DNA from 2 places in the Rouxiella sp. Mn2063 genome. Region 2 is predicted to be linked to the other one. Evidence: predicted binding sites of a transcription regulator. Region 2 holds the regulator's gene; the other holds the start of a gene.

Region 1 (4,808 bases), on a different contig from region 2:
ATATCGATTTCATCTTCTGAGAAGGTATAGGTGCTGTTTTGGAAGGTGGTGATCAGCAGTTTTTTGAGAGTGCGCGTTTTAGCCTGAGCGCTTTCTTCCTTCGGACGAATACGATTCATCAACAGACCAACGGATAAAACCGCATTCTCTTTATCAATTTTGCTATCAGCAGGAACTTCTTCACTAAAAGCTAAGAAGGACTTAATGCTGGTGATTTTAATACGCTCACCTGCAATATGAATATGCTTGCTCTCTGGTACGACTTTTACCGCGAAGGCAGACAGCCCTTTGTTATTGGTGGTAGGTTCAAAGGTCACCACGGCATCTTTTTTAATAAGCTCCGGGTTAGCGACTTTAATCACGTGGAAATAACGGTTATCACCGTTCTCATCTTTGATAAAGCCAAAACCTTTATCTTCAAACCAAGTTGTGATTACGCCGTTCATCGATCTTTACCGCCCATATTCATTCAAAAAAGCCTGTTTTAACGCAAAACAGTGATAAGCCATAGTTTACGTTAACTCCCGTCTTACCGATACCTCGTTTCGGACATAAAAAAACCCGGCGATATTTGCCGGGTTTGTTCTTCATCACGATGGGAGTAGGACTATTGAGCCGCAGCGCCAGTCTGCTCAGAACCGACTAATCCTACTTTCAGATAACCCGCTTTACGCAGCGAATCCATCACATTCATCAACGTTTCGTAATCCACGGTTTTATCCGCGCGGAAGAATATCACCGTATCTTTATTACCATGAGTATGCTCATCAAGCATGGCGGACAGATTGCCACTGTTCACTGGATCATTGCCTAAGAACAGCTGCTTATCGGCTTTCACTGATATATAGAGAGGTTTATCCGGGCGCGGTTGCGACTTGGCGGTTGAGGCCGGAAGATTAACGCGCACATCAACGGTTGCCAACGGCGCGGCCACCATAAAGATAATCAGCAATACCAGCATAACGTCGATAAAAGGCGTGACGTTAATATCATGCATTTCGCCGCTTTCATCGACATCATCATTCAAACGTATTGCCATGATATTACCCTACGCGCAGCTGATGACCGGCCTGAGCACGCGGCGCAGAGTCAGCATCGCTGGAAGCCAGGTCGAGATCGCGCCCCTGTAACAGTAAGATTTGTGCAGCCACATCTCCCACTTGGTGACGATAAGAAGTAATGGTACGCGCAAAGATGTTGTAGATAACAACCGCTGGAATTGCTGCAACCAAACCAACAGCAGTAGCCAGCAGCGCTTCGGCGATACCCGGTGCCACAACGGCCAGGTTAGTGGTTTGAGTTTGCGCAATGCCGATAAAGCTATTCATGATGCCCCACACGGTACCGAACAGACCAACGAACGGAGAAATTGCCCCGATAGTCGCCAGAATGCCGTTGCCACGTCCCATATAGCGCCCCGCCGCACTGACACGGCGCTCAAGACGGAAACTGGTACGTTCTTTAATGCCATTGTTGTCCGTTGAACCAGCGGAGAGCTCAAGCTCGTTTTGCGCATCACGTACCATTTGTGCACTAATGCTACCCGCGCTAAAACTATCAATTTGTTCGGCCGCTTCATTGAGCGTTCGTACCGGTGCTAAAGCGCTTAGTTCACGGCGCAGACGGCGTCTGGCGGCAAAGACCTCGGAACCTTTACTAAACAGCATCGCCCACGTCACTACCGATGCCAATAGCAGACCAATCATTACCGTTTTTACGACAACATCGGCATTGTGGTACATGCCAAGCACGGACAGGTCTTTAGGGATGACAGGCAGTGCGCTGCTTGCCTCGGTTGATTGCGGTAATGCGCTTACTGGCTCAGATTGATTAGCGGCAGATGCTACATTCTCAGTAGATGCAGGGGCCGATGCAGTAGCAGCAGTTGGCGTTGTTAGAGCATTGGCTGCTGGAGAAGAAGGCGCAGCCCATACGCTGGTGCTTAATCCCGCGACCAGTACAAATGAAGCCAACTTACCGCCGAGACGAACAGCAGCAGATTGACGATTGCGCATCGTCGGAGTGACGTCGGCTAACAATGACACTGTTTTTTTCATCTTTTTGCGATCCGTTTCCACGCATCGCCTCCAGCCATAATCAGGAAATTAAAATATTAATAGCGGCAAATAATAGCAAAGATAGCATCCGAATTGATAGTGGTTCTCATTATTATTTACATTATCCGCCACGATAAGCTAAGTGCCTTGATGTACCAGCAGTATTTGCCAAGGCTGCGGAGTTTCTTAAACGAAAACACTGTAATACTGAAAAATTCTCAAGTACGTAGGCAACCCCTGCCGCTCATATCAACCGCATGTTAACGTGAGTGAAAATAAATAATGCCGCCAGACCTTCATCATGCAAGTTTAGCCTTGGCATAGTAAGGTTAAACAATGGTGCGCTTTACGCAGATAAATAAAGGTAAAAGGGTTTATGTCATCCAAGAAGATTGAAACTGTACTGGTGAGCGCCGGTAGAGATAAAAAATATACATTGGGTTCGGTTAACTCGGTGATCCAACGTGCTTCATCACTAACATTTGAAAGCGTTGCTGCCAAGAAACACGCCACCATTAATCGTGCGAAAGGTGAATTATTTTATGGCCGCCGCGGCACGCTGACACACTTCTCCTTTCAAAAGGCGATGGTTGAACTTGAAGGCGGTGCAGGATGCGTACTTTATCCCTGCGGAGCGGCAGCGGTCAGTAATGCTATCCTCTCTTTCGTCTCTTCTGGCGATCATATTTTAGTTGCCGGCTCTAGCTATGAACCTACACAGGATTTCTGTGAAAAAGTGCTGGTGAAACTGGGCGTAAGTACCACCTACTACCCCGCTTCAATCGGTGCAGATATTGCCTCGCTAATGCGCCCAGAAACCAAAGTTGTCTTCCTCGAGTCTCCAGGCTCAATCACTATGGAAGTCCCGGATATCCCGGCCATCGTTAAAGCGGTACGCGCAATATCACCTGAGGTTGTTATCATGATCGATAACACTTGGGCGGCGGGTATTTTGTTTAAGGCGCTGGATTTTGATATCGATATTTCTATTCAAGCCGCGACTAAATATATTATCGGTCACTCTGATGCGATGATTGGTACTGCGGTCGCGAATGAACGCTGCTGGGAGCAATTACGCGAGCATTCATACCTGATGGGACAAATGGTCGATGCCGATACTGCTTATGTTGCCAGCCGCGGCCTGCGTACCTTAGCCGTACGCTTAAAACAGCATGAAATTAACGGTATCCGCGTGGCCAAATGGCTCGCAGAACGACCTGAAGTGGCCGTCGTCAACCATCCGGCGCTGCCTGGAAGCAAAGGCCATGAATTCTTTAAACGCGATTTTAGCGGTAGCTGTGGGCTCTTTTCTTTTGTCCTGAAACAACGCTTAAGCCGTGAACAGTTGGCTCAATACCTCGACCATTTTGAACATTTCAGTATGGCGTATTCATGGGGTGGGTTTGAGTCGTTGGTGCTTGCTAACCAACCGGAAGAACTTCAGGCTATTCGCCCGGCTGAAACCATTGATTTCACAGGAACTTTGGTTAGATTACACATTGGACTCGAAGACTGTGACGATTTGATCGCTGATTTAGAAGCAGCCTTTGCACGTATTGCGTAAAATAAACGACGTGCGCTCGGTAAATGATTGCGAGATACCACGCAGATCCTATTGTCACAGATAGGATCTCAGGCGGTTAATCCGCATAATATCTATACCCCAAATAATTGAAGTTGCCTCAAGGCGGTAAGTAAGCGCAGCTAACACAGAAGCCACTTCAAATATGGCGGGTATAGGCATTGATATTGTCACTCTGTCGCTTTAACACGCTTTATTCAATGTTGACTGCATTGAGATCAACGTAAGGATCAAGCGTGAGATTTACTATGGCGAGATAATGATTTTACGGCAAAGTACGTAACGCAGGATAGACAATGGAAGTACTGAATCAAATTCTTCATGCGCTTTGGCAGCATGATTTTAACGCTCTCGCCGATCCAAATTTATTATGGGTAATTTACGCGGTACTGTTCGCCACGCTATTTTTAGAAAATGGCTTATTACCCGCCGCATTTCTACCGGGTGACAGCTTACTGCTGCTCACTGGCGCATTGGTTGCCAAAGGGGTGATGAACCTGCTTCCGACCTTTATTATTTTGGTCATCGCCGCCAGCTTAGGCTGCTGGCTGAGCTACCTGCAAGGTCGATGGCTTGGGCATACCAAATTAGTAAAAGGCTGGCTGGAACATCTCCCCGAGCAATACCACCAGCGTGCAGATCACTTGTTTAACCGCCACGGTTTAATGGCGTTAATTATCGGCCGTTTTCTGGCGTTTGTGCGTACCGTGTTACCCGTATTCGCAGGGTTAGCCGGTCTGGGCAATATGCGTTTTCAGTTCTTTAACTGGCTAAGCGCTATATTGTGGATCGGCTTAATGATGGGGCTGGGCATTGCATTAAGCCACATCCCGATCGTAAAACGCCACGAAGATCAGGTTATGGCCGGTTTGATCATTTTGCCAGTGTTGCTGCTGACCGCAGGGGTTGCCGGCGCGATCTTTATGTTTTTGCGAAAAAAGTGCGGGCGAGCATAAAAACAGGGCAAGCTTGACCGAGCTTGGTGCGCTTTCCTTGCACCGGAAGGGTGAAATCCTTTGAAGCCCGGTCAGGCTTGCCCCTTCCGGTGTCAGGAAATCGCCCCAAACTCGATCCAGTTTACTCAAGATTTGATTCAAGAATCCCAGAAAGATTTCCGTCTCTCATCCTGGCGATATCATCTGTTGGTGTGACACCGAAGTAGCGTTTAA
Region 2 (4,808 bases):
TGGATGCGTTGTATACCATTCAAGAAGGTCGCGCTAAAGGCACCTTGTTCAAACTTCATTACACCCAATACGACAACCATTCTGATATTCCGAGCTGGGGAGGAGGATACGGCAATATCTTCCAGGATGAAAAAGATGTGAAATTCATGGTTATCGCTCCATTCACTATTTTCTAAGGATAGGGAAATGAAAAAGCAATGCGTTTTGATTGGTATCAGCCTCCTACTGGCAGGTTGCGTGCAATCCTCTGAGCAGCAGTCTTCTCAACAACAGACCAAATTACGCCAGGCATATAGCGCCTGCATTAATACGGCGGAAGGTTCTACCGATAAACTCGCTGCGTGTCAGGCGGTGCTTGACGTGCTCAAACAAGAAAGGGCACACCAACAATTTGCCCAACAGGAAACGGTGCGTGTTTTAGATTATCAACGCTGTTTGACCGCCCGTCAGACCGGCGATGGACAAGTTTATGCCGAAGATTGCGGCAAAATATGGCAGGAAATTAAAGCCAACAATACACAGAAAACTACGAATTAAGGACGAGGTTGCAGATGAAAATATCTACGTTAAAAGCAACAGTAGTGGCAATGGCTGGCATTATCGGCGGCATGCAAAGCAGTCTGGCTGACCAAGGATTAGTGGATAAATTAAGCCAGCTCAAGGTGAATTATAAAGTCGTGGATAATCGGGCAGGGGAGCATGGCAAAGATTGTGCAGTATTAGGCGCTGATTGGGCGGCCTGTAATACCGCTACTATTACCCTGGCGAATAGCGGTGATGAGATCACCGGTTCTGATTGGGCAATCTATTTCCATAGTATTCGCCGTATCTTGCAAGTCGATAACGATCAATTCCATATTACGCCGATCACCGGCGATCTGCATAAGCTAGAACCCACCGATAAATTTAAAGGATTTCCAGCTAATCAGTCGGTCACCTTGCCGATTATTGGCGAATATTGGCAACTGTTTGAAACCGACTTAATGCCACGTTGGTATGCGACGTCGGGCAACGCTCAGCCAAAAGTGTTAGCCAATACCGACACCGAAAATTTGCACCAGTTTATTACCCCATTCAAGGGCGAACAATGGAAACGTACGGATGCTGATAATAACATTCTGATGACGCCGTCGACGCGTTTTACCAAGAATGAAGCGCTGGTGGTGATGCCAGCGAGCAGTCTGCGTGGACACATTATCCCAACGCCACTTGAGGTCAATATCCATCCACAAGACGTTAACCTGAGCCAAGGTGTTGCTTTACATCTTGATGCGTTGAATAAAGCAGCGGCCGATGCAGTGAGTCAACGCTTTGCCTTGCTGGGGATTGCCGAAAATACCAAGGGTTATCCTATCAAGACGGCGGTGGATAAGCAGAAATTTGACGGCGTGATGGCAAAACCAGGCGCTTACCAGTTGAACATTACTGATAAAGAGGCGACAGTCAGCGGATTTGATCGGGCGGGGGTTTTCTATGGCTTGCAATCGATTTTGTCGCTGATCCCGGCTGATGGCACGAAAACTATCGCCCAGTTGGATGCAAAAGATGCCCCGCGCTTTGAGTATCGCGGTATGTTCCTTGATGTGGGACGTAACTTCCATAGTAAGCAGGCGGTGCTGCGTTTAATTGATCAAATGTCGGCCTATAAATTAAATAAATTCCATTTCCATTTAAGTGATGACGAAGGCTGGCGTATTGAAATTCCTGGTCTGCCAGAGTTGACCGAAGTGGGTAGCCAGCGTTGTCATGATTTGACCGAATCGACATGCCTACTGCCGCAATTAGGTTCAGGCCCGAGCAGCAATAACGATGGCAGTGGCTACTTCACCAAAGCGGATTACATCGAGATTGTGAAATACGCGCAGGCGCGAGAAGTCGAAGTGATCCCTGAAATCGATGTCCCGGCACATGCCCGTGCCGCGGTGATGTCGATGGAGGCGCGTTATCGCAAATTGCATAGCGCAGGCAAAGAGCAAGAAGCTAACGAATTCCGCCTGTTAGACCCAACCGATGATTCTACTACCACCTCAGTACAGTTTTACGATCGCCATAGCTATTTGAACCCTTGTTTAGATTCCTCCAAACGCTTTGTGAATAAAGTGATTGGTGAAATTGCTGCGATGCATAAAGAAGCAGGGCAGCCGCTGAAAACTTGGCATTTTGGCGGTGACGAAGCAAAAAACATTTATCTGGGCGCAGGTTTCCAAGACAGTCATGGTAATCCAGAAGCGGGTAAAGGAATCATTGACCTAAGCAAGCAAGATAAGCCGTGGGCGAAATCGCAAGTTTGTCAGGCGCTAGTGACATCCGGTAAGGTTGAAGATGTTGAGCACCTTGCCAGCCATTTTGCTATCGAAGTGAGCAAAATGGTCAACGATCACGGCATTGAGAAGATGCAGGCCTGGCAAGATGGTCTGAAAGATGCAAAAGACTCTAAGGCATTTGCCACTAAGCGCGTTGGAGTGAACTTCTGGGATGCGCTGTACTGGGGCGGTTTCGATAGCGTCAATGACTGGGCCAATAAAGGCTATGAAGTCACTATCTCCAATCCAGATTATGTCTACTTCGATCACCCTTACGAAGTGAACCCGCAAGAGCGTGGTTACTACTGGGGAACGCGCTTTAGCGACGAAGCGAAAGTCTTTAGCTTCGCCCCTGATAACCTGCCGCAAAATGCGGAAACATCGGTCGATCGTGATGGTAACGCTTTTGAAGCCAAGAGCGATAAACCTTGGCCGGGGGCTTTCGGGCTTTCTGGACAATCCTGGAGCGAGACAGTGCGTACCGACCAGCAGATGGAATATATGATTTATCCACGTATGTTGCCATTGGCTGAACGCGCATGGCACCGTGCTGAATGGGAGCTGGATTACCAAGCAGGCAGAAACTTCTCTGGCGGTAAAACCCACTTTGTTAATACCCAGGCGTTGGCTACTGATTGGATGCGTTTCGCCAACTTAATGGGGCAGCGTGAATTGCCGAAAATGGATAAAGCGGAGATTGGTTACCGTTTGCCAGTACCAGGAGCACGTATTGTTGATAAACAGTTGGTTGCTAATATTGCTTTGCCAGGTTTAGCGATTGAGTATTCGCAAGATGCAGGTAAACAGTGGCAGCATTATGACGATAACGTTCGTCCTCAGGTGCTGGGAGAAGTTTGGGTGCGTTCGGCCAGCGCCGACGGCAAGCGTTTTAGCCGCGAGGAGCGAGTGGACATCATCCAATAAACGAAGGTCTTAGCTTCAATCATCACAAACGCAGGCCTCGAATTTCGGGCCTGTGTTTTTTTGCGGGCAATAACGAATAAATAACGGGCATAAAAAAACCGCTTTTCAGCGGTTAATCTGTTAAGAATTAGGCGAGTACTTTCTTTCTCACTTTGCCTTAAATCTTATTTAGCCTTCACCGTGCAATGTGTCGTCTTCGCGGCAATCGCCAAGTTCACAGTGACCGTAGAGATAAAGACTATGGTTAGTCAGCTTAATTCCATGTTTCTTGGCAATTTCGCGTTGGCGAGCTTCAATATACTCGTCTCTGAACTCAATAACGCGGCCACAATCTAAGCAGATCAAGTGATCGTGATGATGTTGCTGGGTCAATTCAAATACAGACTTACCACCTTCGAAATTGTGGCGAGTCACGATACCAGCGTCGTCGAATTGGTTCAGCACGCGGTAAACCGTTGCCAGGCCAATTTCTTCGCCCATATCAATAAGTTCTTTATAAAGATCTTCCGCGCTGACGTGGTGACCAGCTGGAGCTTGCAGCACTTCCAGAATTTTCAGTCGTGGAAGCGTGACTTTTAGGCCGGCTTTCTTCAGTGCGGTGTTGTTGTCAGTCATGCGGATTCAGTCCTGTCACTATGCTAATCAAGTTGAGGCAAAAGCCTTTGGCATCGGTTGGCACAAAAATTAACGTTTTGTTATAGGATTGTCGAGCTATAGCAAAACGGTGGGCTGTTAAAAACGATCGTTTACGTCAGACATGCTGGTGGCCGAACTGACTTACTCGATAAAACAGATGTACTAAGTGTACCTTGATACGTGGAAAAGTCACAATTTTGTTGCTGTTAAATTGTTAATTGCAGTAATAGTTTTTACCCCTTAAATGTTAAGGGGTAAATCAGTTTATGCTGTGCTTATCAGCCGATAATTTCAGATAAACTTAACTCTTCGGTGATTTGTTTCACCCAAGCTTCAACACGTTCGTTGGTTAATTCTGGCTGGCGGTCTTCATCGATAGCTAATCCAATGAAGTGAGTATCATCGGCCAAACCTTTTGAGGCTTCATAGTGATAACCTTCGGTTGGCCAGTGGCCAACGATGACGGCGCCGCGTGGCTCGATAATATCGCGCACTGTGCCCATCGCATCACAGAAGTATTCCGCATAGTCTTCCTGGTCGCCACAGCCAAATAACGCGACCAATTTACCTTCGAAATCAATTTCTTCGAGTGTAGGGAAGAAGTCATCCCAGTCACACTGCGCTTCACCGTAATACCAAGTCGGTATACCAATCAGCAAAATATCAAACTTCTCCAGATCTTCCTTAGTGCTTTTAGCGATGTCGTGAACTTCCACTACATCTTTGCCTAATTGTTTCTGGATCATTTTAGCGATGTTTTCAGTGTTACCTGTATCGGACCCAAAGAAGATACCTACTACGGCCATAAGTTTACCCAACCTCTTGTTCTTAATTAGTTCCTGGCAAAGTCATTTACTTTTTCAGGGGCACATGCGGAGGATGATAGCAAACTCACCAAGGAGATAACATGCCCGCATTCCACCGATTAATAAGAGGGCATTTTAT

The links. Region 2 encodes Fur, which represses iron uptake genes when iron is present. Its sites were predicted from a motif close to ATAATAATGAGAACNACTATCAA; they were not measured.
Region 1: a site for Fur is predicted at 2,151-2,173, ahead of exbB (tonB-system energizer ExbB). Genes of this name have one in related genera too.

The regions. Positions count from the first base shown of each region.
Region 1 covers NZ_JBMOUD010000004.1:66,737-71,544, forward strand. The annotation lists gene ACL9RG_RS07785 (cold-shock protein) at 1-446, opposite strand, end outside; gene exbD (TonB system transport protein ExbD) at 608-1,039, opposite strand; gene exbB (tonB-system energizer ExbB) at 1,044-2,057, opposite strand; gene metC (cystathionine beta-lyase) at 2,434-3,621, shown strand; gene ACL9RG_RS07805 (DedA family protein) at 3,936-4,595, shown strand; gene ACL9RG_RS07810 (AraC family transcriptional regulator) at 4,717-4,808, opposite strand, start outside.
Region 2 covers NZ_JBMOUD010000009.1:52,096-56,903, reverse strand. The annotation lists gene chiP (chitoporin ChiP) at 1-176, shown strand, start outside; gene chiQ (ChiQ/YbfN family lipoprotein) at 187-537, shown strand; gene ACL9RG_RS14280 (family 20 glycosylhydrolase) at 588-3,227, shown strand; gene fur (ferric iron uptake transcriptional regulator) at 3,396-3,842, opposite strand; gene fldA (flavodoxin FldA) at 4,142-4,669, opposite strand.